3 regions of the Bradyrhizobium sp. HKCCYLRH1034 genome follow, and region 2 is predicted to be linked to each of the others. Evidence: predicted binding sites of a transcription regulator. Region 2 holds the regulator's gene; each other region holds the start of a gene.
The links. Region 2 encodes LexA, which represses DNA repair genes until DNA is damaged. Its sites were predicted from a motif close to TGTTCNNNNTGTGTTCNG; they were not measured.

Region 1 (4,593 bases), on a different contig from region 2:
CCGTTCGGGGCTGCGCCCGAACGGTGCTATTTCAAGGTGCCGTGTTGCTGAAGCTCGCGCTTGACTGGCTCAGTCGCCTGCCTGCGTCGGCGTGGTGCCGCCGGCGCTGTTCGGCCACACCCAGTCGCGGATCGCCGGCATGTCCTCGCCATGCGCGCGGATGTAGCGGGCATGCTCGATCAGCGCATCGCGGAATTTCTGCTTCACATGGGCCGCCGACACGCTGAGGCCGGGCACGCGTTCGATCGCCTCGATGGCGAGGTGGAAACGGTCGAGCTCGTTGAGCACGACCATGTCGAACGGAGTCGTCGTGGTGCCTTCCTCGATGAAGCCGCGCACATGCATGCCGGCATGGTTGGTGCGGCTGTAGGTGAGGCGATGGATCAGATACGGATAGCCGTGATAGGCGAAGATCACCGGCTTGTTGGTGGTGAACAGGCTGTCGAAGTCGCGGTCGCTGAGGCCGTGCGGATGGTCCTGCTTCGGCTGCAGGGTCATGAGATCGACGACGTTGACCACGCGGATCTTCAGGTCGGGCAATTCCTTGCGCAGCAGGTCGACGGCTGCGAGCGTCTCCAGGGTCGGGACATCTCCGGCGCAGGCCATCACCACGTCGGGCTCCTCGTCGGCGGGCTCGGTGCCGGCCCAAGACCAGATGCCGATGCCGGCGTCGCAATGCGTCGCCGCCTCCTGCATCGACAGCCATTGCGGCGCCGGCTGCTTGCCGGCAACGATGACGTTGATGCGGTCGTAGGTGCGCAGGCAGTGGTCCGCGATCCACAACAGCGTGTTGGCATCCGGCGGGAAGTAGATGCGGACGATGTCCGCCTTCTTGTTGGCGACGAGGTCGACGAAGCCGGGGTCCTGATGGCTGAAGCCGTTATGGTCCTGCCGCCAGACATGCGAGGTCAGGAGATAGTTCAGCGACGCGATCGGGCGCCGCCACGGCAGCTCGCGTGACACCTTCAGCCATTTGGCGTGCTGGTTGAACATCGAATCGACGATGTGGATGAAAGCCTCGTAGCAGGAGAACAGGCCGTGGCGGCCGGTGAGCAGATAGCCCTCCAGCCAGCCCTGGCAGAGATGCTCGCTCAGTACCTCCATCACGCGGCCGTCATGGGCGAGGTGGACATCGTAGGGCTCGATGCCTTCCATCCACACCCGCTCGGTGACCTCGAATACGGCATCGAGCCGGTTCGAGGCGGTCTCGTCCGGGCCCATGATGCGGAAGTTGCGTGTCTCTGCATTCAGCGTGATCACGTCGCGCAGGAACTTGCCGAGCTCGCGCGTGGCTTCAGCCATGGTCTGGCCCGGAGAGGACACCTCGACCGCAAAATGCTGGTAGTCTGGGAGCCTGAGCTCGCGCTTGAGCAGACCGCCATTGGCATGCAGGTTGGCGCCCATGCAACGCGTGCCCTTCGGCGCCAGTGCCTGCAGCTCCGGCACGAGCCGGCCGTGGGCGTCGAACAGCGTTTCCGGCTCGTAGCTTTTCATCCACGCTTCGAGCAGCGCGAGATGCTCGGGCTTGCCGCGCGGATTGGTGATCGGCACCTGATGGGCGCGCCAGAAGCCTTCGACCTTGAGGCCGTCGACCTCCTTCGGCCCGGTCCAGCCCTTCGGGCTGCGCAGCACGATCATCGGCCAGCGCGGCCGTTGGATCGTTGCATCCGGCTGACGCGCATTCTGCTGGATCGAGCGGATGCTCGCGAGCGCGACATCGAGCGCGTCCGCCATCTGGCGATGCATCGCCTTCGGCTCCGCGCCTTCGACGAACAGCGGCTCGTAGCCGTAACCTTCGAACAGGCATTTGATCTCGGCATCGCCCATGCGGCCGAGCACGGTCGGATTGGCGATCTTGTAGCCGTTGAGATGCAAAATCGGCAGCACCGCGCCGTCATGGGCCGGGTTCAGGAACTTGTTCGAATGCCAGGATGCGGCGAGGGGCCCGGTCTCGGCTTCGCCGTCGCCGACCACGCAGGCCACGATCAGATCGGGGTTGTCGAACGCCGCACCATAGGCGTGGACCAGGGCGTAGCCGAGCTCGCCGCCTTCATGGATCGAGCCCGGCGTCTCGGGCGCGGCATGGCTCGGAATGCCGCCGGGGAAGGAGAACTGCCGGAACAGCTTGCGCAGGCCATCGGCATCGCGCGTGATGTCCGGATAGATCTCGCTGTAGCTGCCTTCGAGATAGGTGTTGGCGACCATGCCGGGGCCGCCATGGCCGGGACCGCACACGTAGATGACGTCGAGATCCTGCGCCTGGATGGCGCGATTGAGATGGGCGTAGATGAAATTCAGTCCGGGCGTCGTCCCCCAGTGGCCGAGCAGGCGCGGCTTGACGTGCTCCGCTTTCAACGGCTCGCGCAGCAGCGGGTTGTCCAGCAGATAGATCTGCCCGACCGAGAGATAGTTCGCCGCGCGCCAATAGCGATCGAGCAGGTCGAGATCGTCGGCCGTTTTGGTCTGATGGGAAGACGTGATGTTCATGGAACCTCGCTTGCCGTCCGCTTCGCGCTTGCGGGAAGTGCATTAGAGTAACGCCGCACCATTCCGTTCCAGTGCGCTGCGAAGGATAGAACGGGAATGTGATGGTTGGCCTTGCGTGGCTCCAGAACCGTTCCGAGACATTGTTCTTTTTTGTTCTTGTATTGTTCTTTTTGTGTGCTATGTCTTGGCCATGAGCCGAGCATCTTCACATGCCCTCAAGCGCCCGCCGGTCCCGGTGCCCTCCGAGCCGGTGGGCGCGCCTTCATCTGGCCCGGAAAACGACTTCCCCGAACTCGCGGTCGCCATCGAACGGGGCCGGCGCCGCGGCCGGGGTGCACAATCCAATGCGAGCGGCCGCTACGAAGCGGAGGCTCGCGTCGTCTTCGACGATGGCTGGCAGAGTCTCGAGGATTTGCCGCCATTCAAGACCACGGTCGCGACCGATACCTCGCGCAAGGTCATCACCCGCAACGACTCGCCGGACATCGGTTTCGATCGCTCGATCAACCCGTATCGCGGCTGCGAGCACGGCTGTGTCTACTGCTTCGCGCGGCCGACCCATGCGTTTCTCGGGCTGTCGCCTGGTCTTGATTTTGAATCCAAGCTGTTCGTGAAGCCGGATGCGCCCGCGCTCCTGGAAAAGGAGCTCGCGGCCAGCGGCTACGAGCCGCGGATGATCGCGATCGGAACCAACACCGATCCCTATCAGCCGATCGAGCGCGAGCGGAAGATCATGCGCGGCATCCTCGAGGTGCTGGAAAAGGTTGGCCATCCCGTCGGGATCGTGACCAAGTCGGCGCTGGTGATGCGTGATGCCGACATCCTGGCGCGGATGGCCAAGAGGAACCTGGCGAAGGTCGCGATCTCCGTGACCACGCTGGATCCGAAGCTGGCGCGCACCATGGAGCCGCGGGCCTCGACGCCGTCGAAACGGCTGGAGGCGCTGCAGGCGCTGTCCAGGGCCGGCATTCCGACCACGGTGATGGTGGCGCCGGTGATCCCGGCGCTGAACGACAGCGAGATCGAGCGCATCCTCGATGCCGCCGCCCATGCCGGCGTCAAGGAGGCGGCCTATGTGCTGCTGCGCCTTCCGCTGGAGGTGCGCGACCTGTTCCGCGAATGGCTGCTCGAGCATTATCCCGACCGCTACCGCCACGTCTTCACCCTGATCCGCGACATGCGCGGCGGCCGCGATTACGACTCGCAATGGGGCACGCGAATGAAGGGGACAGGCCCGATGGCCTGGATGATCGGCCGCCGCTTCGAGATCGCCTGCGAAAAGCTCGGCCTGAACAAGCGCCGGACCAAGTTGACGACCGATCATTTCGTCCGGCCGAAGGGCGGCGGGCAGCAACTCAGCCTGTTCTGAAGCGTGCGGAGAGCAGTTGATGAGCGCACAAGCGAGCGTTCCGCGGTTCACCGTCATCACACTCGGTGTATCCGAGATGCGGCGGAGCATCGCCTTCTATACGTCGCTCGGCTTCGCCCGAAAATTCCGCGCGACCGGAGAGGCCGTGGCATTCTTCGAGACCGGCGGGACGGTGCTGGCGCTGTACCCGTGGGGCGCGCTCGCCGATGATGCGGGCGTGCCGGACGCACCGCGCCCCCAGGCGTTCCGCGGCGTGACGCTGGCATGGAACTGCCGCTCGGAGGCCGAGGTCGATGCGGCGCTCGCGTCGGCGGTGGAGAAAGGCGCGATGCTGCTGAAGCCGGCGCAACGAACCGACTATGGCGGTTACAGCGGCTATTTCTCCGATCCGGACGGTCATGTCTGGGAAGTGGTGATCGCGCCGGGGATTGATGTCGGCAAGGATGATCGAGTGCACCTGCCGGCGTAGTCGGTCGCCGGCAAGGGGCGAATAGCGGGGAATGAGGTCCGTTCGGGGTTGCGCCGCCGCGGGCCGTTTCGCACCATGCCGGCCATGATTCGCGATCAGTCAAAGAAGCCGGGCAGGGCGAAGGCGACGAGCGGCGCCGTGGCGAAGAGCGCACCTGCAAAGGCCGCAACCAAGCCTGTTGCCACGAATGCTGCCGGCAGGTCGGCCGCCAAGCTCGGCAAGGGCGTCATCGCGGTGGCGCCGCCGAGCTTCCGGCGGGAGCGCGCGC
Region 2 (4,593 bases):
CGGCGCGGATCTTCACCGGTGGCGTTGTTCCGGAGGGCGCGGACGCGGTGGTGATCCAGGAGGACACGATCGCCGAAGATGGCCACGTCGTGATCACCGAGGCCGCGATCAAGGGCCGGCATATCCGGCCGGCGGGCGTCGACTTTCACCAGGGCATGGTGCTGCTGAAGTCCGGGCGCCGGCTCAGCGACCGCGACCTGTCGCTGGCGGCCAGCATGAATCATCCGGCGCTGCCGGTGCGGCGCCGGCCGAAGGTGGCGCTGCTCGCCACCGGCGACGAGCTGGTGATGCCGGGCTCGACGCCCGGCCCGGGCCAGATCGTCTATTCCAACGGCTACGCCTTGCGGGCGCTGGTGCGCAACGAGGGCGGGACCCCGATCGATCTCGGCATCGCCGCGGATACGATGGAGGCGACGATCGCCGGCATCCGCCGGGCCCGAGAGGCCAAGGCCGACATCTTGATCACGACCGGCGGCGCCTCGGTCGGCGATCACGACCTGGTCAAGCAGGCGCTCGAAGCCGAGGGCGTCGAGATGGCGTTCTGGAAGATCGCGATGCGGCCGGGCAAGCCGATGATGCACGGACGGCTCGGCGACATCAGGGTGATCGGACTGCCCGGCAATCCGGTGTCGTCCTATGTCTGCGCCCTCCTGTTCCTGGTGCCGCTGATTCGGCGGCTGCTCGGCCGCGACGAGGCCGTGATGCCGCGCGAGGCCGCCCTGCTCGGCCGCGAGCTCGGGCCGAACGATTCGCGCGAGGACTATCTGCGGGCGCAGCTCGAAGAGCGCGCCGACGGCACGCTGGTTGCGACCCCGGTGAGCCAGCAGGATTCGTCGCTGCTTGGGAATCTCGCACTCTCGCAGGCGGTGGTGATCCGGCCGGCGTTTGCGCCGAAGGCGCCTGCCGGCAGCCCGTGCGAGATCCTGCGCCTGCCGAATTGAGCCGCTTCCCCGGTAAAGCCCGGTCTGTTCATCATATTTTTAGGATTGCGGAACACACATCGAACATATAGTGTCCGTTCATGATTTGTTTTTAGTATGTTGCGGGCGACGCGATGACGGTCCGACTCCAGGGCGCTCTCAGCCGGTTTGTGCGCGAGGCGCAGCTCTTGGACTCGGACGACAACAAACCGGGGACCAGGTCGAGATGCTGACGCGCAAACAGTACGAACTTCTGCGGTTCATCAACGAGCGGCTCAAGGAAGCCGGCGTGCCGCCGTCCTTCGACGAGATGAAGGATGCGCTCGATCTGCGCTCGAAGTCCGGCATTCATCGCCTGATCACGGCGCTCGAGGAGCGCGGCTTCATCCGCCGGCTGCCCAACCGCGCCCGCGCGATCGAGGTGATCAAGCTGCCCGAGCTGTCACAGGCCGCCAACAACCGCCGCGGCTTCACCCCATCGGTGATCGAGGGCAATCTCGGCAAGGTGCGCACCAGCACTCCCGCGCTGGACGATGGCGAGCGCCCCGTCGCAGTGCCGGTGATGGGCCGCATCGCCGCCGGTACCCCGATCGAGGCGCTGCAGACCCGCAGCCACACCATCAGCGTGCCTGCCGACATGCTCGGTAACGGCGATCACTACGCGCTCGAGGTACGCGGCGACTCCATGGTCGATGCCGGCATCCTCGACGGCGACATGGCGCTGATACAGCGCAACGAGACCGCCGACACCGGCGACATCGTGGTGGCGCTGATCGACGATGAGGAAGCGACGCTGAAGCGCTTCCGCCGCCGCGGCGCATCGATCGCGCTGGAGCCGGCCAACACCGCCTACGAGGTACGCATCCTGCCGCCGAACCGGGTGAAGATCCAAGGCAAGCTGGTCGGGCTGTACCGCAAGTACTGATCGCGAATGGGATCGGTCGATGGGCGGCGGGCGCACGCGCTTTCGCCGCCGATCGGAGGCTGCCCAGCAAAATACGTCACGCGCGAATGCACCTCATGATGTGCAGCGCGGCATGCTCAAACGCTTGTGATCGGCCGCGGGCACACGCGATGCAGATCAGCGCAGAATTGCCGCGAAGCGCGCGCTAACATCACCATCGATGTCCACTCTGATAGAGGCCTGCGCCTGTCCGGGGGGAGCGTGGGTCGGCTATCTCTCAACGAGGAGCGATCCGATGTGTGACTACAGCCTCCATGCGGTTGCGTCCCGTCCCGCCAAGGTCGGCGAGACGTTGATCTCGATGACCTTCCGTGGCACCGCCACCCGCGGCTTCGCGCTGGAGAGCGAGCCGACCGTCGCAGTTTGCATGCTGCCCGGCACCGAGTTGGCCTTCGCCGAGGACGTCCGCTACGACAGCCGCTGGCTCTGGACCCGGACGATCCGCGAGCGCGTCGCAAAGTTCAACAGCATCGAGACTCACATTCCCGATCGCCATCACGACGCGATCGAATTCGCCGATGGCCGCCACGTGCTGGTGACCCAGCTCTGCGAGGGCCAGCGCGTCACCGTGCTGCAATTGCCGGTCAGCAAGCAGCCGGCGGAGCGACGCCCGGACATCGCCGAGGACGTGCCGCCTTCGCAGGCCACACCGATTCGCCGCATCAGCATCACCTGAGGGGTCTCCGCATCGGCATTTCTCTCGGTCGTGAGCGAGCTTTCGACCGTGGGAGATTTGGGTTCTGCAAGCGCAAAGTCCTCTCAGGCGAACCTCACGCCCCGGCATCGCATCGAATAGGAACGACATCCCTCGGCCGGCATGATGTGCCGGGGGAGCCTGCCGCCGTGGTCAACAAGATCGATTGGAACAAGGCCGCCGGGATCACCGAGCCCGGCTGCAATATGCTTGTGTTCGGATGGCTGACAGTCACGGCTGACGACATCGCCATCTGGCAACGCTATCCGCGCGCTGCGTTCACGCTGGCCGAAAGCCCCTCGCTGTTCGATGGACTTGGCAACATGGACCTGGCGACACCGAGTATCATCTCGGCACGTTCGAGCTGCCCGGCACTCAGTCTTCCTCGCCCTGCTCCGTCTCCGGCGGCGTCGCGTCCTGAGGCCGCACGGCCGGCGCGCGCGGCGTCAGCGTCGTGTCGAACTCGCCGGCCTCGGCGGGCGCCGGCCACCATGGGCGGTCGGTGCCGCCGGCGCGCGCCGGCGTGACGGCGAAGCTCCTGCCCCGCTGCACCAGCATCAAGGCGCCCTGCTGCCGCAGCCGCCCGCGATCGATGACGGCCGCCGCGCAGGATGACGGCGCGGCGCGCGCGGTGACGATGAGCGCGACGCGGGCGCAATCATCGGCGAGCGCCTCGGCGCGCAGGGTCAGGGCGGCGAATCGGCCGTCGGCCATTGCGACCACGCAGCCCGCCTCGTCGCAGGAGACGCCATCGGTGAGCGATGAATCCGCCGGCAGCCGGGCATCGGCGTCGGCCGCGAGCCACTCCTTGGTGGCGAACACGTCCTTGCCGATGCGCATCGCATGCAGACGCCCGTCACGGCCGCGCACCGCCACCGCGCGCCCATCGCCGGCGATCAGCACGTCGGGCAGCGGCGTCGCGGCGGCCCACACGGTGGCCACCACGAGCCCCACGGCGCCCGACCAGCGCAGCGGTGTGCGCAGCAGGCCGATCAGGATGACACCGAGGCTGGCCAGGATCAGTGGACCGATGCCGAAGGCCGGGATGCGCCCGACCGCGCCGGGCAGCGCCGCCACCCAGCGCGTCACCGCGATCATCCAGTCGATGCCGAGGCCCATCAGCGTCCACCAGGGACCGTCGAGCCCGAACGGCGCCGCCACGAGGCCCATCAGGCCGGCCGGCATCACCAGCGCCGAGACGACCGGCATCGCTGCGAGATTGGCGAGCACGCCATAGGGCGTGACGCGATGGAAATGGAAGGCGGCATAGGGCGTGGTGGCGAGCCCCGCGATCAGCGAGGCCAGCAACAGCATCGCAAGCTCGCGGCCGCCCCACAGCGCGATGCGCTGGGTGGCCGAGCTGTCCGGCGTCGCGAACAGTCTGGGCAGGCCGAACTGCACCAGCGCGACCAGGCCGAGCGTTGCCGCGAACGACATCTGGAAGCTCGGATGCACGAGCGCTTCCGGGGCCGCCACCAGCACGATCATCGCCGCGACCGCGAGCGTGCGGAAGGTGACGGCGCGGCGGTCGACCATGACCGCGATCAGCACGACGGCCGTCATGAAGAACGACCTTTGGGTCGCGACCTCCGCGCCTGAGAGCAACAGATAGAACGCCGCCGCGACCAGCGCCGCGGCCGCCGCCCATTTCTTGATCGGATGGCTGATGGTGAGGCCGGGGATCAGCGCCAGCAGCGCGCGCACGGCGAAGAATACGACGCCGGCGACGACCGCCATGTGATAGCCGGAGATCGACAGCACATGGCCGAGACCGGAGACGAACATCGCGTCGTTGACATCGGGCGTGATGGCGTCGCGCCGGCCGGTCAGCAGCGCGGTGGCGATGGCGCGCTCGTCGCCCGACAGGCGGCCGCGGATGCGTGCGTCGATCGCATCGCGCAGACCCTGCATGGCCGCCGCATAGCCCAGGCCGAAGCCGGCGGCCTGCGGCGGCGTCGCCGTCGTGATCGCGCCCATCACGAAGCCGGAGGCGCCGATGCCCTGGAAGAACATGT
Region 3 (4,593 bases), on a different contig from region 2:
TCGCCGAAATAGGTCTTGGCGCCGGCCCAGGTCAAATCCTGCAGATGCCCCTGCGCGGTCTTGCCCGGCGGCACCGGCTCGTCGGGATATTGATATTTGAGCTGGTCGAGCGAGAACACGATGCGGTCGGTGAAACGGAGCGTCTCGGTCACAGCGTCGGGGTGGTCACGGAACAGCCGCGCCATCTCGTGTCCCGGCTTGAGATGGCGCTCGGCATTGGCCTGGAGCCTTCGGCCGATGGCCTCGATCGAGGCTTTCTCGCGGATGCAGGTCAGCACATCCTGCAGCATCCGCTGTCGAGGATGATGATAGAGCACGTCATTGGTGGCGATCAGCGGCACCTCGCTTGAAGCTGCGAGGCGCGACAGCCGCGCCAGCCGGCGCCGATCGTCGCCGCGATACAGCAGGCTGCCGGCCAGCCACACGCCTTCGGCGGGGCTGTCTTTCAGCCGCGTGAGAATGGTGGTGAGCGCGGCTTCGTCGAAGCGATGCGGCGGCATCAGCACCAGCAACTGTCCCTCGATGAACTCAAACAGGTCCTCGAAGCTCAGGCGGCAATCGCCTTTGGCGACCTTGTCCGCGTCACTGCCGCGCTTGCCGCGGGTGAGCAGCTGGCACAGCCGGCCGTACGCGGCGCGGTCGCGCGGATAGACCAGGATGTCCGGCGTGCCGCAGGTGAACACCAGCCGCGCGCCGTAGAGCAGCTTCGGCTTGTAGCTGAGCCGGTCGTTATTCAGCTCGCTATAGGCGCGCACGATGCCGGCCAGCGTGTTGTGGTCGGCGATGCCGATGGCGGTGAGGCCATATTCGGCGGCCTGGTGCACATAGTCCTGCGGATGCGAACCACCATGCAGGAAGGAGAAATTGGTGGTGACGCCGATCTCGGCATAGGGGATGGGAGTCATGGCGCGATCGCGGAGGCTGCGTTGACGATGCCGCGTTGCCCGCTCCCTGCAGGTGATGAGCAACAAGTCGCCTTGCACAAGTGCCCACCCTCCCCTGGAGGGGGAGGGTCGACGCGCGCAGAGCGCGCGGCGGGGTGGGGTGAGCCCAGCAACCGGTCGTCATTGGGCCCGCTCTTCTCAGCCGTGCGTGAGTTGGCTTCGACGAGCACCGCAGGTGCGGATGGTCTGTCACCCCACCCCGGCTCGCATGCGCGCATGCGAGCCGACCCTCCCCCTCCAGGGGAGGGTGAGCAGCGAGATCGCCGCGAGAGATGTACGATCCCGACCCTCATGCGAACAGGCCATGCATGTACCAGGCGGGCTGCACCGGCGGGCCCTCAGGCTGCTCGAACTCACGGTCATACAACCCGTCGCGATAGAGCCAGAAGCGCAGGCCGTGCTCGTCCTCGACGCGGAAATAGTCGCGCGTGAGGCCCTGCCCGTCCGGCCGCCACCATTCCATCGCGATGCGCTCCGGGCCCTCGGCGCGGACCACGGCATGCGCGGCGCGGCGCCAGACGAAGCGCGCGGGCGGGCCGTCCGGCACGCCGGCGATGACCTGGATCGCCTCGGGGTGCGCGAACAGCCGCAGAGGTCGCAGCGGCGGCTCGCCCTCGGCGCGCTCCGGCCAGGCGGCAGCAGTGGCGGCGGCGAGATTTTGCTGCGCCGGCAGCGGCAGCGCCACGCGCTCCGGAACATGGGTATCGACCGGCAGATGCACGACCACGCGCTTGCCGCCGATGCGCGCGGCGATGCGGTCGATCAGTGCCGACAGCTCGTCATTGTCGTGGACATGGGCATCGAGATCGCGCTGCTGCTGCACCACGATCTCGCTGCGGCCAGCAGCGAGCCGGATCATGTCGAAGCCGAAGCCGGGATCGAGCGGATCGTTCAGCGCCTCGAGCCGCTCGCGGAACAGCCGGTCGATGATTGCGGCCTCGGTGACCGGCTGGCCGGTGTCGACCGTGATCACGCGCACCATTCCATCGGTGCGGAAGAAGCAGGCCTCCAGCCGCCGCGCGCCCTTGCCCTGCTGCGCCATCGCCGCCACCAGCATCGCGGCCAGACGGGAGAGGCTGGCCGCAATCACCGTGTCGGTCGCGACCGGCTCGGCAAAACGCTTGTCGACGATGTAGTCCGGCGGGACCTTGCGCGGGCTGATCGGCGCATCGGCCTCGCCCAGCGCCTGCGCCAGCACGCGGGTGAAGGCGGCGCCGAACCGCGCGGTGATCTCGTTGCGGCCGCGCGCGGCGACGTCACCGATGGTCTTGAGGCCGGCTCGGCGCAGGCCGAGCGTAATGGCCTCGCTGCCGCCGAGGGCGGCCACCGGCAGCGGCGCCACCGCGGCCGCCTCCTCGCCGTCGGGCACGATGCGGCCATGCACCTGGCGGTTCAGCGTACGCGCACAGACGGCGTTGGAGGCGATCGCCGCCGACACAATGAGGCCATGCGCGGTCAGCGCGTCGCAGACCGACTGCATCAGCCTGGCTTCGCCGCCGAACAGATGCACGCAGCCGATGATGTCGAGCGACAACCCATGCGGCGGGTCGAGCGCCACCAGCGGCGTGAAGCGGTCGCACCAGTCGGCGATGCTCTCCAGCATCTTTGCATCAGCCGCCAAATCGGCTTCGTGCGCGACGAGGTCGGGACAGACCGCGCGGGCATTCGCCAAGGGCTGGTCGAGCGACACACCGTGGCACGCCGCCGCTTCGTCCAGCGAATGGATCAAGAGCGCATTGGCGTCCTTGATGACGACGACCTGCGGCTTGCTCTCAGGCGGAGCGCCTGTGAGTGCCCGCTGTCTTTTGATGCGATCGATGGGCAGGCGCGGCAGCCACAGGCTGAGGATCCGCCGCCGGTTCGTTGAAACGGCATGCATCGGGGGTCCACTCCATGATCCATCGTCCGGTCTGGCCGTGACGGTTGCGAATGAGCTCGACATCGAGGCGCGGCGCGCCCCACGCCATCCACGGGGCAACGAGCGGTGACGGCGCGGTGCGCACGATCCAGCGCGTCTCCGCGGTCGATGGCTCGGGCGCAGCCGCAATGCGCAACATGAGCGCGGTGACGCCGGATTCCTGCGCCGCCAGGGTCAGCTTGCGGCTGGCGACGAGATCGAGCTTTTGCGTCTCCCCCCACACCTCCAGCATCACGCTGCCGAGCGCATCGCAGGCGAGCGCGTCGGCGGCGGTGCGCAAGGCGTGGTCGAGATCGGGCGCGCACACGATGACGATGCGGCGCGGATCGAGGCCGAGCTCGGCGAGCCCGCTCATCGACAGCGCGCCCATCTCGCGCTCGGCGAAATCCTGCCGGATCCAGATCAGGGGCCGGTGCGCGGCGACACGCGCGGCAAGCCCGCACAGGAAGCCGGTCGCGGCTGCCGCCTGGCGGCCGGTCTCGGCGAACACCTCGTGCAGCGCGCCGGTCGCGAGCCCGCCCTGCAAGGTCGCGTCGGCCTCGTCATGGCCGAGCGCGACCCGGCGCAAATCATGTGCGCCATCTCCCGCCTCGAGACGGGCAATGCGGCCGCGCAGACGCGCGAGCGTATCCATGCGTGCGCCGGTCATCCGTCGCCGCTCCTCTTCAATCCATCGTGCGGGCGCTGCCGTTGTTTCAGTGATCAGGCAGTGAACCCGCGACGACCTTCTTTGTTCATGATACGTTCTAATATAAAGCTAACGCCTTCGAGAGAGTCAATCGGGATTGACCCGGGTGTGATTCAACGAATGGAATCAAAGGGATTCAAAGCCATGGAGCTGTTGCGCAAACTGGAGATCCTGGCCGATGCCGCCAAGTACGACGCGTCCTGCGCCTCCAGCGGTACCGAGATGCGGGATTCCCGCGACGGCAAGGGCCTCGGCTCGACCTCGCCCGGCATGGGCATCTGCCATTCCTATGCGCCGGACGGACGCTGCATCTCGCTGCTCAAGATTCTGCTGACCAATGCCTGCAACTTCGACTGCCTGTATTGCGTCAACCGCGCCTCCTCCAACGTGGCCCGCGCGCGCTTCACGGTCGACGAGGTGGTGAAGCTGACCATCGACTTCTATCGCCGCAACTACATCGAAGGACTGTTCCTGTCGTCGGGCATCATCCGCAGCCCCGACTACACGATGGAGCAGGTCGTGGGCGTCGCGCGCAAATTGCGCGAGGAGCATCGCTTCCGCGGCTACATCCATCTGAAGACGATCCCGGAGGCTGACGAGGCGCTGATCGCCGAGGCCGGCCGCTATGCCGACCGGCTCAGCATCAACATCGAGACGCCGCTGGAGGCGAGCCTGACGACGCTCGCGCCGGAAAAGGACCAGCGCGCCATCCGCCGCACCATGGGCCGTCTCCGGCTCAAGCTCGACGAGACGGCGGAGGCGAAGAAGACGGTGCGCCGGGCCAAGCCGCCGCGCTTCGCGCCGGCCGGCCAGAGCACGCAGATGATCGTCGGCGCCGACGACGCCAACGATCGCGTCATCCTGTCGACCTCAGCCAATCTCTACGGCGCCTACAAGCTCAAGCGCGTCTATTACTCCGCCTTCAGCCCGATCCCCGATGCCAGCCGCGCGCTGCCGCTGCAGGCGCCGCCCTTGGTGCGCGAGCACCGGCTGTACCAGGCCGACTGGCTGATGCGGTTCTACGGCTTCGATGCCGACGAGAT

Region 1: a site for LexA is predicted at 2,639-2,656, ahead of ACQR0W_RS31365 (PA0069 family radical SAM protein). Genes of this name have one in related genera too.
Region 3: a site for LexA is predicted at 3,594-3,611, ahead of ACQR0W_RS01610 (ImuA family protein). Genes of this name have one in related genera too.

What each region holds. Positions count from the first base shown of each region.
Region 1 covers NZ_JBNPUW010000019.1:48,732-53,324, reverse strand. Annotated here, with positions in the region: gene ACQR0W_RS31370 (phosphoketolase family protein) at 70-2,487, opposite strand; gene ACQR0W_RS31365 (PA0069 family radical SAM protein) at 2,678-3,856, shown strand; gene ACQR0W_RS31360 (VOC family protein) at 3,876-4,325, shown strand; gene ACQR0W_RS31355 (ribonuclease HII) at 4,401-4,593, shown strand, end outside.
Region 2 covers NZ_JBNPUW010000007.1:338,668-343,260, forward strand. Annotated here, with positions in the region: gene ACQR0W_RS19275 (molybdopterin molybdotransferase MoeA) at 1-941, shown strand, start outside; gene lexA (transcriptional repressor LexA) at 1,147-1,845, shown strand; gene ACQR0W_RS19285 (hypothetical protein) at 2,120-2,560, shown strand; gene ACQR0W_RS19290 (ComEC/Rec2 family competence protein) at 2,954-4,593, opposite strand, start outside.
Region 3 covers NZ_JBNPUW010000001.1:345,190-349,782, forward strand. Annotated here, with positions in the region: gene ACQR0W_RS01600 (error-prone DNA polymerase) at 1-905, opposite strand, end outside; gene ACQR0W_RS01605 (Y-family DNA polymerase) at 1,234-2,823, opposite strand; gene ACQR0W_RS01610 (ImuA family protein) at 2,717-3,511, opposite strand; gene ACQR0W_RS01615 (putative DNA modification/repair radical SAM protein) at 3,695-4,593, shown strand, end outside.